DNA from 3 places in the Pseudoalteromonas sp. NCCP-2140 genome. Region 3 is predicted to be linked to each of the others. Evidence: predicted binding sites of a transcription regulator. Region 3 holds the regulator's gene; each other region holds the start of a gene.
What was found. The regulator FliA, encoded in region 3, starts transcription of late flagellar genes. The targets are predictions, from matches to a motif close to CTAAAGNTNNNNNNNNNNNNGCCGATA.
Positions count from the first base shown of each region.

Region 1: a site for FliA is predicted at 1,574-1,600, ahead of NFU46_RS06510 (VC2046/SO_2500 family protein). Genes of this name have one in related genera too.
Region 2: a site for FliA is predicted at 1,853-1,879, ahead of NFU46_RS20100 (DUF5610 domain-containing protein). Genes of this name have one in related genera too.

Region 1 covers NZ_BRCZ01000002.1:574,657-577,935, reverse strand. Annotated here, with positions in the region: gene NFU46_RS06520 (hypothetical protein) at 37-477, shown strand; gene NFU46_RS06515 (DUF6172 family protein) at 551-850, opposite strand; gene NFU46_RS06510 (VC2046/SO_2500 family protein) at 1,024-1,539, opposite strand; tRNA gene NFU46_RS06505 (tRNA-Tyr) at 1,652-1,736, shown strand; tRNA gene NFU46_RS06500 (tRNA-Tyr) at 1,786-1,870, shown strand; gene NFU46_RS06495 (M48 family metallopeptidase) at 1,909-2,589, opposite strand; gene NFU46_RS06490 (ion channel) at 2,692-3,279, shown strand, end outside.
Region 2 covers NZ_BRCZ01000021.1:1,528-4,806, reverse strand. Annotated here, with positions in the region: gene NFU46_RS20115 (thiol:disulfide interchange protein DsbA/DsbL) at 1-130, shown strand, start outside; gene NFU46_RS20110 (DUF523 domain-containing protein) at 192-644, shown strand; gene trmA (tRNA (uridine(54)-C5)-methyltransferase TrmA) at 647-1,744, opposite strand; gene NFU46_RS20100 (DUF5610 domain-containing protein) at 1,909-3,027, shown strand; gene murI (glutamate racemase) at 3,094-3,279, shown strand, end outside.
Region 3 covers NZ_BRCZ01000002.1:229,116-232,394, forward strand. Annotated here, with positions in the region: gene flhF (flagellar biosynthesis protein FlhF) at 1-400, shown strand, start outside; gene NFU46_RS04985 (MinD/ParA family protein) at 393-1,253, shown strand; gene NFU46_RS04990 (RNA polymerase sigma factor FliA) at 1,280-1,990, shown strand; gene cheY (chemotaxis response regulator CheY) at 2,031-2,414, shown strand; gene NFU46_RS05000 (protein phosphatase CheZ) at 2,432-3,199, shown strand; gene NFU46_RS05005 (chemotaxis protein CheA) at 3,215-3,279, shown strand, end outside.

The sequences.
Region 1 (3,279 bases), 350 kb from region 3:
ACACTTAATTTTAAGTTCACTCGAAAAACTACAACAATGAAAAATATACTTTTAACTTTTATCCTTCTAAGTAGCAGCATTCTTTTCGGTTGCGGTTCTGAAGACGCACCAAAGGGCGAAAAAAACACCCCAGGTAATGTAGCGACTCTCTATTTTGATGCTTTGTACAACCAGAACGATTTAAACCTTGCAATGGAATACGCCACGCCGAAAATGGCCCGTATTATGAAGTCTTATGGTACTGCTGGGCAGTTCGCTCGTAACCTGGTTAATATGCAATACGATGAAGTGGTAATTGAAGTCGATATGACTAACATGAGCTTGCGCGAACAGTATGGCGATAAAGCCAACATCAATTTAATTTTTACAGGTTATTTTAATGGTAAGAAAATTGATGATATGCGCAGTGTGAAAATGATGCGTAAAAAAGGCAATTGGTACATAGAAAAAATTAATGCAGATCCATTTGCGCGATAATTAATTACGAAAACTAAAAAAGGGCCTGAAGGCCCTTTTTGTATTAGAGTATTACTGCAGAACAGTATGGATATTACTCTTCGTCAAACTCTTGATGTTGACGCTGTGCAGGACGCGCTAAGATTTCAACGTAAAACGATGTAAGCTGTTTTGCTTCAATATCGCTAATACATTTATTAATATCTGCCACGTGAACGACATTGGCCTCATCCGCTGATTCACCAAACTTACAGTCAAACGCCCAATAGTCGGCGCCTGCTGGGAGTGTTTTATTACGCTCACGTTTTAAGTATTTTTTTACTTCGTGCTTGGCTGCATCAACCATACGAGGATATTTAATTTTCTCGTGGTTTAGCGTGAATGTTTTCTTCATTATAGTCCTAGTAACTTGGTTCAATGACAATGGCATTAAGCCATAGACTGCTATTATAACAAGCACATCTTAATTTAGCTGTACTTTTTGCAGTTTTACTTAAATATAAGTCTATTCTAAGCTTATTCTTAGTGTATTCGAAGTCTATGACATTTCGATTAAGCCACTTATACCTAAGCTGTAGCTAAATGAAGAGGTTGATGTATCGCCTCGTCAGTAAGGCTATCATAAAATGCAGCTGCATCGATTTGTGGGCGCTCAACGGGTTTATTTTTTTCATAAAAGCGTTTTCTAACTGCAGGCTCACAGTTATCAATCACTTCTAGCGGCACATGTTGCTTATCATCACGAACATTCAATGGCTCTGGGTTTAAACAATGACGTAATCTGATGTCTGATAAACCACCTTGCAATAGTCTAAGTGCATTTTCTTGGCCAATCAGCATATCAAACTGTTCGGGAGCTAATGGTTGTGTGGGGCCTGCACCTAACTCGGTGCGCAAAGCAGATTCAGATACTTCAGGATTGCTTAATTCAGTTTTTGGCAGGTGAAACTGGCTAAAATCGAGCGCATCATGAGAAAGCATTGCTAGTAATAAAGCAAATTCTCCAGAGCGGTGCTCGTGAACACTTTTATTTAGACGATTATCGAGTTGGCTCTCTGTGAGCAACAAACCATCAATTTGCATAGTCTTTAGCCAAATAGTTTCTTGATTAACCAGTTATCGGCATTTATGCATTTTTCTTTAGTTTTTTTCTTTACTTAAATAATAAGTTTGCTATTATCAGCGCCGTTGCATTGGAGGGGTTCCCGAGCGGCCAAAGGGATCAGACTGTAAATCTGACGGCTCAGCCTTCGCTGGTTCGAATCCAGCTCCCTCCACCACTTTCCTTCTTAGAAAAGTGGGGCCAGATGCAATAGTAAAAATTTGTGTGGAGGGGTTCCCGAGCGGCCAAAGGGATCAGACTGTAAATCTGACGGCTCAGCCTTCGCTGGTTCGAATCCAGCTCCCTCCACCACTCTTTACTCTTTCTAACTTTGCTCTCGCTAACTTAAGCTACCAACTCAAACTACTTCCATTTGCTTTTAACCATTGCTCGGCTTTTTTATAATTTGGATAATACTGGTTCACACGTTGCCAGAACTTAGCGCTATGGTTCATATGTAAAAGATGCGCAAGCTCATGTACAACCACATAATCAATCACCCAGGTTGGCGCACTTGCTAAATGTAAGTTAAAAGTCAGCTCGCGGCGTTTATTACAACTGCCCCAACGACGTTTATAATGTTGAATTTTAAGCTTTGTAGGGAGCGATTCAGACATCTGTACACAATAATCATGAACACGCATTTCGATATAGCTCTCAAGCTTTTCATGTAAAAACTGCTCCAGCAAAGCGAGGTAGTTAGCTTCTTGATGTTTGACACGTGATGATATTGATAAGGTAAGCTGAGACTGTGCATCTTGTTGCCACATGCTTTTCGGGCCTTTAGCGAATACTATCGGCACGTTTTGCCCAAACAACTTAATAGTGGCGTTTACTAATGGTAGTTGACGGCGCTCAGCATGAATGGATTGTTTGGCTATTTGTTCAGCGACCCAACCTTGCTTGGTCTTTAACCAGGCATCAATCTCAGTTTGTGAAACATAAAAAGGCGCATAAACGGTCAATTTCTGCTCGGCAACTTTAATTGCCACTGTGGTTCTGCGTTTACTGCGCTTTAGGGTGTAATCCAACAAAGGTCAGCCAATTCGATTAATAAAAATAAGAGATTCCATTTTACCCTGCTAAATAGCTGCTAATCTATAAAGATGACTCACAAATAAGTTTTCACCTTTATGCCTGACAAACCATGTTGTAGTTATACCTCACCAACAGGTAACAAGTGCCAAGAAACAGATATGGGCTCTGGATTTTGCTTTTGGCATGATAGTAAATTTGATAAATCAGGGCTAGATCTAACCCAAAAATTAGAGCGCTATGCAAAAAAAGGTGGCTTATTAGAAGGCCTGCAATTGCAAAGAGCGAACCTTTCAGGACTTAACTTAATAAAGCAGGATGACGAAGAAGGTTATGATCTCTCCTATTGTAATTTTTATCGTGCGAATTTAACGGGCGCTCACCTATTTAATAATAAAATAGCCAATGCTTCATTAATGAAAGCTAATTTACATAGCGCGAGTTTGCATTACTGTGATTTAAAAAATACCAACTTACTAGGTATTAAGCTCAACGACAGCAGAATTGATAACATCGAATTGGGTAACCAATTATTACAAGAAGCGGCTGCATTTAAAGCACGTAAAAATAAACAGCATGATGAAGCACGAGACTTATTTGAGCAATCTGAAGAAATATATCGCAATTTAAGAAAAGCCTCTGAACATCAAGGGCTTTTTGAGCTCGCCGGTAACTTCACCTACAAA
Region 2 (3,279 bases), on a different contig from region 3:
AAAAGGTGCTTTAAAAGGCGTTCCAACTTTTATTGTTAATGGTAAATACCGTGTAATCCTAGGTGCGGATTCAGGTATTAGCGATGCGAAGAGCATGGCAGACTTAATTAACTACCTAGCTGATAAATAAGCTTAGTTAGTTGAATTTAATACAAAGCTCCGTTCGCGGAGCTTTTTTGTTGGAAAAGCAAATGCAAAAACTATTAGTTTCAAGCTGTTTGTTAGGAAACCCTGTTCGTTATGACGGGCAATCGCAAAATTTACTCCATCCTGGTTTAGAAGCCCTTAAACAGCAAGGAAGGCTCGTTGCATTCTGCCCTGAAGTAGCTGGGGGCTTACCTACACCAAGGCCGCCTGCAGAAATCAAAGCGGGTAGAGTACTTACCAAAGATGCGCAGGATGTCACAGTGCAGTTTGCTTATGGCGCAGAACAAGCACTTAAGCTTTGCAAAAAGCAGGGCATTCGCTATGCGCTGTTAAAAGAATCAAGCCCATCATGTGGTCGCAATACTATTTACGATGGTAGTCATTCAGGAAAGAAAATTTCAGGGATGGGATTAACTGCAAAGCTGTTAACCGACAATAATATAGCTGTATACAGTGAGCAGCAGTTGCCAGCGCTATTTGCTGCGCTGGCAGATTGATTTTATTTACGTTGTAAAAACACACCTGATTCGATGTGGTGGGTGTAAGGGAACTGATCAAAAATCGCAAAGCGTTTTACTTCATGGGTTTTGCATAAGTGATCAAGGTCACGTTCTAAGGTATCTGGGTTACACGAGATATAAATAATATTGTCGTAGTTCGCAACTAGGTCACAAGTTAGTGTGTCCATGCCAGCACGTGGAGGATCCACTAAGATTGTTTGGCAGTTATAGCTTTTCAGGTCTATGCCATCTAAACGAGAGAAAGTACGTTCGCCTTTCATTGCTTGGGTGAACTCTTCACTCGACATACGAATGATATCTAAGTTCTCAACCTTGTTCTGTGCGATATTGTATTGCGCTGAGTAAACCGATGATTTTGAAATCTCAGTGGCTAATACGCGGTCGAATGAGCCTGCAAGAGCAATCGAAAAGTTACCATTCCCACAATATAACTCCAGTAAGTCATTACTGAGAGGTTGGCAAAGGGCTTGTGCCCACTCTAGCATCTTGATGTTTACTTTAGCATTCGGTTGCGTAAAGCTATTTTCGACTTGTTGATAAATAAGCTCTTTACCGTTTACGTTTAAACGCTCGATAACATAGTCATTACCAATCACTTCTTTTTGCTTACGAGCACGGCCAATAAAATCAATCTTAAACTGTGTGCTCAGTTTTGCTTTAAGCTCTTTAATTGCTTGTAGCCACTGCTCATCTAGTTGTTTGTGATACAACAAGCTAACAAGGATCTCGCCACTTAAGCTTGAAAGGTAATCAATTTGAAACAGCTTACGGCGAAGAACTTCATTGTCTTTTAAGTTTTCGATCATCGCTTGCATCACTTCACCCACTAAAGGTGCTGCAGGGTCAAACTCATTAACGCGGATCTTTTCTTTAGTTTGTTGATCAAACATGATGTGAAACAGTTCTTCACCTTCATGCCAAACACGAAACTCTGCACGTTGGCGGTAATGAATAGGATCAGAGCCGAACACTTCTAATTTTTCGACCCCAAAACGTCGAAACTGTGAGGTGATGCGCTGCTCTTTCTCACTCAATTGTGCATCGTATTGAGTTGTATCAATTTTTATAACCGCCATGGCTGATTACCTTTTATCTCTTAGCTGTATAACGGCGCTATTGTAGGGAGCGCTGAGGATTTGTCTAGTTTTGTTATTTATTTTGGTGTCGTTTTTTTATACAAAAAACTTAAGTTTTGTGGTTTTTGGCCGATAATGAGTTAACCATAACATGGAGTCGGATCATGAAAATTGGCAACCTAGGCTATATGCCTAATACAAATGTGAATAAATACAATGGTAAACAGGCACTGCAGCAGCCTACCATTCAAAATCGTCAAGATAGTTATCAGCAACGCGGCAGAGAGCTCGCGGCAAAAGTTCTTGATGATAAACTTGCTGAGGCACTAGGTTTACCTAAAGCCGAAGAGAAAAAAGATAAACCCTTGTTCGACTTTGAAGAGATCGTGAAAAACGTACTCGACTTTGTTGGCGGTGCACTTCGTAAAGCAAAAGCTGATGGTGCTGATGATGAAAAACTCAAAGGCATGCTAGGTGATGCACGTAAAGGTGTGCAAATGGGCATCGACGATGCGTACGATGAGCTTAAAGAGTCAGGTATTCTTAACGATGACATCGAAGAGGGTATCGAAAAGTCTAAAGAAGGTATCTTTAAAGGTATTGATGAATTAGAAGAAGACTTGTTCAATCCTAAACCTAATGCGGTTTCAGTAAGCCAAGCTCAATATATCAGCTTAAGTAATAACGCAGAGTACACTTTCACCACCGCTGAAGGTGACGAAGTAAGTATTAGCTTTGCTGATGCATACGAAAGCAAGTCTGCAAGCAGCTATAGCAAAAATGGTGACAACGAAGCCTTTGTCAGTGAGTCTTCGCAATCACGTGATTTATCATTCTCGATGTCGGTCAATGGTGATTTAAATGAGCAAGAGCAGCAAGCTATCAATGAATTGATGAAAGACTTACAAAGCGTTAGCGAAACATTCTTCTCTGGTTCATTAGAAGATGCCTTTGAACAAGCTAAAGAGCTTAACTTAGGTAACGAGCAACTCGTTGGCTTTACGATGGATCTGAAACAAACCAAAACAGTAGCAGCTATCAAAGGGTATGAAGAATATAAACCAGCCCCTGAAAAAGAAGTTGCTGAGAAAATAGCGCCATTTAATGACGACTTGAAACAGGCGTTTAATAAAGCGGGTGACATAGGTTTGCAAAATGAACTGGCTGGCATCTTACAGTGGTTAAACCAAGATAAAGAAGAAGTCAGTAAGCTGGTGGATTACACCAAAGCAATGTTTGAGCAAATGAATAAGCTTCGCTCGGCAACAGAAGAAGAGGCTTAGTCCTTTCTTTCTTTTTATAAAGCTGCATGGCAAACTGCTGACCTTTGATGATCCGAGGTAAGCAGTTTGTCAGTTCATATAATGGTGTTTGATTCTGGTATAGGTGGAACAACCGTACTTGAACAGATCCAAGCATTGATCCCAAATGCTGATTATAGTTATTTTATGGACAATGCTTTATTGCCTTATGGCGCGCAAAGTCAGCAAACGATCATAGCCCGCCTTTTTGCGCTACTACAGTTTATCGAAACA
Region 3 (3,279 bases):
AGCGGGTATGAGCCAACGTGATTTACGTTTAACTGAGCAGTTAAATACCCTAATGCGTAATCAGCGTGTTGATATTCGTAGTTATTTAGTATTAAGTGCTACAGCACAGATAAATGTGTTGCAAGAAACCGTAAGACACTTTAAAAAGGTTCACCTAAGTGGCTGTATCTTCACTAAATTGGATGAATCTTTAAGTTTAGGTGAGATTATTAGCATAGCGATTCAAAATCGCCTGCCAATAGGGTATCTTACTAACGGTCAGCGCGTTCCTGAGGATATTCGCGTAGCGAATGCTGAAAAACTAGTGAAAAAAGCTGAACAATTGTATTTAAAACGAGCAAAAGCACAACATTCAAGACGTCAAGCAGTAGCGTCGAACACAGTAGGGATGTATGATTAACACAGTATTAGATCAAGCAAGCGGCCTGCGCAAAATGAATCAAAATAATAATAGTGGCGTTAAAGTTATCGCTGTTACTGGCGGTAAAGGTGGAGTGGGTAAAACCAACGTTTCACTCAATACCGCAATCGCATTAGGTCAGCAAGGAAATCGTGTATTAGTATTAGATGCCGATTTAGGTTTGGCAAACTGTGACGTAATGCTTGGCCTTCGTGTTGAACGTAATTTATCTCATGTTTTGTCAGGCGAGTGTGAGCTTGACGAAATTCTTGTTGAAGGCCCTGCGGGCATCAAAATTGTACCAGCGACGTCTGGTTCACAAAGTATGGTTGAATTAACGCCATCTGAGCATGCAGGGCTTATTCGCGCTTTTAGCGAGTTAAACACCGAGTTTGATATATTAATTGTTGATACCGCCGCAGGTATTTCTGACATGGTATTAAGCTTTTCTCGTGCAGCCCAAGACGTTGTTGTGGTTGTATGCGATGAACCTACCTCAATTACTGATGCTTACGCACTAATTAAAGTGCTTAGCCGTGAGCATGGCGTATATAAATTTAAAATTGTTGCCAATATGGTGCGCAGTTTGCGTGAAGGGCAAGAATTATTTGCTAAACTTTCAAAAGTAACGGATCGTTTTTTAGATGTTTCAATGGAGTTGGTAGCAACCATTCCTTATGACGAGAACATGCGTAAATCTACGCGACGTCAAAAGGTGATTGTTGAATTATTCCCGAACTCTCCGGCAGCGGTGGCGTTTAAAACATTAGCAACAAAAGCAGTTAAGTGGCCGATCCCTAATCAACCGTCTGGCCATTTAGAATTTTTTATTGAAAAACTAGTAAACGGCTAACTATGACAACATCGGTGAATAAAGCGATGGGATATCAATCAGCACAGAATTTAAATGCGATTGTCGAAAAACATGCCTCTTTAGTCAAAAAAGTGGCATGCCATCTAATTGCTCGTTTACCTGCCAGTGTGCAACTCGATGATTTAATTCAATCAGGCATGATAGGCCTAATTGAAGCGTCAAAAAACTTTGATGCTAGCAAAGGTGCTAGTTTCGAAACCTTCGCTGGAATTCGTATTCGTGGTGCGATGTTAGACGAAATTCGTAGAGGTGACTGGGCGCCACGCTCTGTTCACCGAAATGCCCGCCTTGTGGCTGAAACCATTGCCGAATTAGAAAGCTCTTTAAATCGTGAGCCCAAAGATACTGAAGTCGCTGAAAAACTTGATATTACGCTAGATGAGTACCATCATATTCTACATGATGTAAATTCGAGTAAAGTATTAGGTATTGAAGATTTAGGTGTAGATGAAGACGTTATCACACCAGTAGGTCAGGATTTAGGACTAGACAAACCGTTTAATAACGTTAAAAATGAGCGGTTTAACCAGTCTCTATTAACGGCTATCCAATCGTTACCAGAAAGAGATGCTCTCGTTTTGTCTTTGTACTACAACGACGAAATGAACTTAAAAGAAATAGGACACATACTCGATGTTAGCGAGTCGCGTGTGAGTCAAATACATGGTCAGGCGATGATTAAGCTCAAAGCAAAAATCAATGACTGGATTAATTAGTAGTAAGTAAATAAAGGTTCAAACCTCACCGGAGGATGTTTTGGATAAAAACATGAAAATTCTTGTTGTTGATGATTTTTCTACAATGAGACGTATCATTAAAAATCTATTAAGGGATTTAGGTTTTACCAATGTGCAGGAAGCTGACGACGGTTCAACAGCATTGCCAATGCTACAAAATCAAGAATTTGATTTTGTTGTAACAGATTGGAACATGCCTGGTATGCAAGGTATTGATTTGTTACGTGCAATTCGTGCTGATGATAGCCTTAAGCATATTCCTGTTTTAATGGTGACAGCTGAAGCGAAAAAAGAACAAATTGTTGCTGCTGCTCAAGCAGGTGTAAATGGCTATATCGTTAAACCATTCACTGCTGCGACACTTAAAACCAAATTGGAAAAAGTGTTTGAACGTCTAGGTTAATCTAAGGGGAGAGGCTTATGTCAGCACTTGCTGCGCCTCAAATAAGTTTAGAGCAAGCTCGTCAACTTGTTGAGTATCTTGAAAATGGTGAACAAGAAAAAGCGGATAAGCTCATTCTTGACGCTGCATCAAAAGAACAATCAGAGTTGTTTGCTGAAGTCGGCAAATTGACGCGTCAGCTTCATGAAGCATTAAAAAACTTTGATCTAGATACTCGTCTCACTGATTTAACTACCGACGCGATCCCAGACGCTAAGCAGCGCTTAAATTATGTTATGGAAATGACAGAAAGCGCCGCCAATAAAACCATGGATGCGGTTGAAGCAAGTTTACCTATAGCGCAACAACTTGCTGATGAAATTGCCGCAATCAAACCTACGTGGGATCGTTTAATGAACCGAGAAATTGAACTCGGTGAATTTAAATCGTTATGTCATAGCTTAGATAAGTTCATGAATAACTCGCATACCAAAACCGATGAGCTCCAAGGTTTGATGACTAATGTGCTGATGGCGCAGGATTATCAGGATTTAACCGGACAAGTTATTCGCCGTGTTATTGAGTTAGTGCGAGAGGTAGAAGACAGTTTAATTAATCTCTTAACTGTGTTTGGCAGTCAAGAAGATGGTCATCAACAACAAGAAAAACAGGCCATAGAAAAAGCACCTGCAACAAGTGACACACTAGCAGGTCCTGAAGGGCCAATTATTGATAAAGAGTCTCGCGATGATGTTGTCTCAGGACAAGATGAAGTCGATGATCTATTATCAAGTCTGGGCTTCTAAGAGGAGAGTAGCTGCATGAGCTTTGAAGTCGATGAAGATATATTACAGGATTTCCTTGTTGAAGCAGGAGAAATCTTAGA